DNA from 2 places in the Desulfotomaculum defluvii genome. Region 1 is predicted to be linked to the other one. Evidence: riboswitches for the same ligand, from Rfam matches in the RefSeq annotation. Region 1 holds a riboswitch; the other holds the start of a gene.
The links. Region 1 has a riboswitch for thiamine pyrophosphate ahead of thiC (phosphomethylpyrimidine synthase ThiC). Riboswitches for the same ligand answer to the same signal wherever they lie in the genome.
Positions count from the first base shown of each region.

Region 2: another riboswitch for thiamine pyrophosphate. It lies ahead of thiM (hydroxyethylthiazole kinase); the one in region 1 lies ahead of thiC (phosphomethylpyrimidine synthase ThiC).

Region 1 is NZ_BAAHYV010000001.1:120,262-122,723, forward strand. It holds gene ACYQ03_RS00560 (AIR synthase family protein) at 1-509, opposite strand, end outside; TPP riboswitch at 576-672, opposite strand; TPP riboswitch at 826-924, shown strand; gene thiC (phosphomethylpyrimidine synthase ThiC) at 1,010-2,311, shown strand.
Region 2 is NZ_BAAHYV010000008.1:372,446-374,907, forward strand. It holds gene ACYQ03_RS17200 (amino acid ABC transporter permease) at 1-55, shown strand, start outside; gene ACYQ03_RS17205 (amino acid ABC transporter ATP-binding protein) at 72-812, shown strand; TPP riboswitch at 876-985, shown strand; gene thiM (hydroxyethylthiazole kinase) at 972-1,880, shown strand; gene thiD (bifunctional hydroxymethylpyrimidine kinase/phosphomethylpyrimidine kinase) at 1,894-2,462, shown strand, end outside.

The sequences.
Region 1 (2,462 bases):
GCCGCTGCCTCTATGGCTGCTCCTTTGGTAATCAGGACTGCATCACCCACCCTGGCACCTGCCGGGGTTATATATTCTCGGCCCATGCCCCACACGGTGATACCTCCTATCGTTGGCACATTAACCGCACCATAGAAACCAGTATGCCCACCGACTATGGAAATCCCCAGATTTCTAGCAGTCTCACTGATGCTTCGCACCAAGCGAGCTATGTATTCTTCATTGGTATCGGGCGGAATAAGAAGGGAATAGGTCATAAACTGGGGCTTAATGCCCATCACTGCCACATCACTGGCCCCAATATGCACAGTAATCCAACCAAAATCCTCCGGTGATGTGGTGGGTCCGGGGAAAATGGGATCCTCGGCAATAGCCATAAACTGGTCCCCTATCTTTAGGATGGCCGCGTCCACGCCCATACTTGGCCCAACGACCACTTCTGGGGTCATTGCACCTGTTTCCGGCAGGATTGCTTTTTGGAAAAATTCATCATTTACCTTACCAATCATTTTTTTCACCCCTTATGATGTTTACAAAAAGTCAAAAAAATAAACACCCCTGCCCGGGGTGCCACAAATAGCGTAGTTGCATTTCCCTTCGCTGGTATTACCCAGAGCAGGTTCAATGGGTTGGTAATTACCTCTCAGCCTTCCGGCACCCCAAATGACTTCTCAATTTATTTTATTGACTTAACTAATCTAATTATATCACTGACTTTAGACAAGATAAAGCCAGAGATATATAGTAAAAAGGTTCTTTTAATGTTTTTATTTGTAAATTAATCTTTACAGATATACTTAAGTAAACTACAATTTTATTAAAATAATATTTGGCTAGGGGTGCCTAACGGCTGAGAGGAATATATTTCCAACCCTTGAACCTGATGTGGTTAGTACCACCGTAGGGAAGCTTTGTGATGCTCAATTGATAAGCTTACCTTTTCGGTAAGCTTTTTTATTGTGGTCTCAAAGCTTCTTCCTTTCACAATTTTAATGAAAGAAGGGAAAATATGAATTATACTACCCAAATGGATGCTGCTAAAAAAGGTTTGATTACAAATCAAATGCGTACAGTAGCTCAAAAGGAAAATATGGATCCAGAATGTTTACGTAGATTGGTGGTAGAGGGGAAAGTTGCTATTCCAGCAAATAAGAATCACACTAATCTTGATTGCGATGGTGTTGGACAGGGACTACGCACTAAGATTAATGTCAATCTAGGTGTTTCCAAAGACAGTTATGATATTGAGTTGGAATTGGAGAAAGCAAAAAAGGCAATAGAGCTAAAAACTAATGCTATTATGGATTTAAGCTGCTATGGTAAGACACAAGAATTCCGGCGTAAGCTTATTGAAGCATCACCAGTTATGATTGGTACCGTACCCATGTATGACGCAGTGGGCATGTTGAATAAAGATTTAAAAGATATCACCGTAGATGAATTCTTTTCAGTTGTCCAAAGGCATGCTGAAGATGGTGTGGATTTTATGACTATTCATTGTGGTATGAACAAAGCTACTGCAGAACGAGTGAAAAGAAACAAGAGACTGACAAACATTGTTTCCCGGGGCGGTTCACTACTTTTTGCCTGGATGGAACTTAATAATCAGGAAAATCCTTTTTATGAATACTATGATAGACTACTAGATATCTGTGAAAAGTACGATGTCACAATAAGTTTAGGCGATGCTTGTCGTCCTGGTTCCCTTAATGACTCCACTGATCCGGCGCAAATTGAAGAACTGATAACCCTGGGCGAGCTAACCAAGCGGGCCTGGGCAAGAAATGTCCAAGTGATGATAGAAGGTCCGGGGCATATGGCACTAAATGAGATCGCTGCCAATATGTTGTTGGAGAAAAAGTTATGCCACGGAGCACCCTTTTATGTACTTGGACCAATCGTAACGGATATTGCTCCTGGTTATGACCATATCACCAGTGCCATTGGTGGTGCAGTGGCCGCTGCAAATGGTGCTGATTTCCTCTGTTATGTAACCCCAGCCGAACATCTTCGTTTACCGAATCTGGATGATATGAAGGAAGGTATTATAGCAGCCCGGATTGCAGCCCATGCTGCTGATATTGCCAAAGGAATCCCCGGCGTACGCCAGTGGGATAATCAAATGAGTGCGGCCCGTGCTGATGTTGATTTTACCCGTATGATTTCTTTAGCCATTGACCCTGAAAAAGCAAGAAAGTACAGGGAAGAGTCCAAACCAGAGTGTGAAGATACTTGTACTATGTGCGGAAAGATGTGTCCCATGAAAAACATGAAGAAAATCTTAAATGGAGAAGACCTAAGCCTTATTTAACAGTAAAAACATATTAAACTATAAACTCCCCCTGTAAGAAAGAGATAATTCACCTTTGAATTATCTCTTTCTTACTCACAGACCTCATTGGCGACACGCCCTACTACTCATAAAATATTTATACAATCTTTACCACTTGCCTATATTTAGC
Region 2 (2,462 bases), on a different contig from region 1:
TCAAATGCAATTAGAAAGACCGGAAGACAAGCTGCGTAAAACACAAACTAGTTAGACGGAGGAGGGAGCATATGGAAAAAGTTATTGATATTCAACACTTAAGTAAATCCTTTGGAGCCCACGAAGTCTTAAAAGATATAGATTTTTCAGTTAGCAAAGGAGAGGTTGTCTGTATCATAGGTTCATCTGGCTCTGGTAAATCAACTCTTCTTCGTTGCATTAATTTGTTAGAAAAACCAAGTGGGGGCCAAATTATATATAAAGGGGAAAATATATTAGATGATAAGCATGATATTTATGCTTACCGCACCAATTTAGGTATGGTTTTTCAGCAATTTAACCTATTTAATAATCACAATGTTTTAAACAATTGTGTAGTCGGACAAATAAAAGTACTAAAACGTTCTCGGGCTGAAGCAGAAAAAATAGCTATGAAATATTTAAAAGTTGTTGGCATGGATCAATATATTAACGCAAAACCAAGACAATTATCAGGTGGTCAAAAACAACGGGTGGCTATTGCTCGAGCACTTTCTATGGAACCAGATGTGATGTTGTTTGATGAACCAACATCAGCCCTTGACCCAGAGATGGTAGGAGAAGTCCTCAAAGTTATGAAGGAACTAGCTGAATCTGGTCTTACCATGTTAATCGTAACTCACGAAATGGGATTTGCAAAAGAGGTATCTGACCGTGTAGTATTTATGGATAAAGGAGTTATTGCAGAAGAAGGAAGTCCGGAGCAAATTTTTAATAATCCAGTACAAGAACGCACCAGAGAATTTTTAAAACGAACCTTAACTCAGATTTGATCAAAATACTTTGTTGTTATAGAACTATTGCCAGTGGCTTGATTGATTGGTATACTTTAAAAAATATATAAATCCGGGAGCTTGTGGAAGCACGCTGAGAGTACGACTAAACCGTCGTTGACCGGTTGAACCTGTTGGATAATGCCAGCGTAGGGAGTGATGAGAAAAGTATGGGCACTTTGCTTACGCATTGTGCTCTTTTTTATGTCACTTTCAGGAAGTACTAAAATCGTAGAAGGGAAGGGAATGTATCGTATGAATCTACAAAACATTGCCATTACATTGCAAAAGGTGAGGCAGGTAAACCCTCTGATACACAATATTACTAATGTTGTGGTAACTAATTTTACTGCCAACGGACTATTGGCCTTAGGCGCCTCACCGGTGATGGCCTATGCAGTGGAGGAAGTGGCCGATATGGCTAGCATTGCGGGAGCCCTAGTTCTCAATATTGGGACTTTAAATGAAAAAGAGATCGAAGCGATGCTTCAGGCGGGTAAATCGGCAAATCAGCATAACGTTCCAGTTGTGTTTGATCCGGTTGGGGCAGGAGCCACTGCTTACCGAACTGCAACAGCACGAAGGATTGTAAAAGAAGTCAAGGTATCTGTACTAAGGGGAAACGCTGGGGAAGTGGCCAATGTTATTGGCGAAAACTGGGACGTCAGAGGTGTTGATGCGGGTCAAGCCAAGGGAGATGTAGTTTATCTAGCTCAAAGCGCCGCCAAACAGCTGGATACAGTGGTAGTGGTAACGGGTAAAGAAGATGTAATCACCGACGGTCAAAGGACCTATGTGGTCAACAACGGGGATGCCCTATTAACTAGGGTAACGGGAACTGGCTGTTTACTTTCCTCAGTTATTGGAGCCTTTTGTGCAGTGGAGCAGGAACTGCTTTTGGCATCGACGGCTGCACTGGTGAGCTATGGGGTGGCAGCAGAAATTGCCGCCACTCTTAAAGGACAGGAAGGACCAGGTAGTTTCCAAATTGAATTCCTAAATCAATTGGCCAAAGTATCTAATGAGGAAATTATTAAATATGGTTCTGTAATAACTAATTTGAAGTAAAAGAGGAACGACTATGAACAAAACATTTAAGGCATTGACCATTGCTGGTTCGGACAGTGGTGGTGGTGCCGGTATCCAAGCAGATTTAAAAACATTTCAGGAACTAGGGGTCTATGGTATGTCTGCCCTTACAGCCATTACTGCACAAAACACTCTGGGTGTACAAGGGGTCTATCCTTTGCCAATAGAGGCTGTGCAGCAACAAATCCGGTCCATCGGTGAAGATATGGGGACAGATGTTGTCAAAACCGGTATGCTTTTCAGTAGTGAAATCATTCAAGTGGTGGCTGAACAAATAAAACATTATCAATGGCAAAATGTTGTGGTGGATCCCGTTATGATCGCCAAGGGTGGTGCATCTTTGCTGCAAAGTCAGGCGGTAGTTGCATTAAAAAAATACCTATTGCCATTGGCAACCATCATCACGCCCAATATTCCAGAGGCTGAGGTATTAACAGGAATGACCATAATAACCTTGGAGGATCGGCAGGAAGCTGCCAAACACCTGCAGCATCTGGGTGCTGCCTATGTTGTTATCAAGGGTGGACATGATGAAGGTGAAACTGATGTTATAGATTTGTT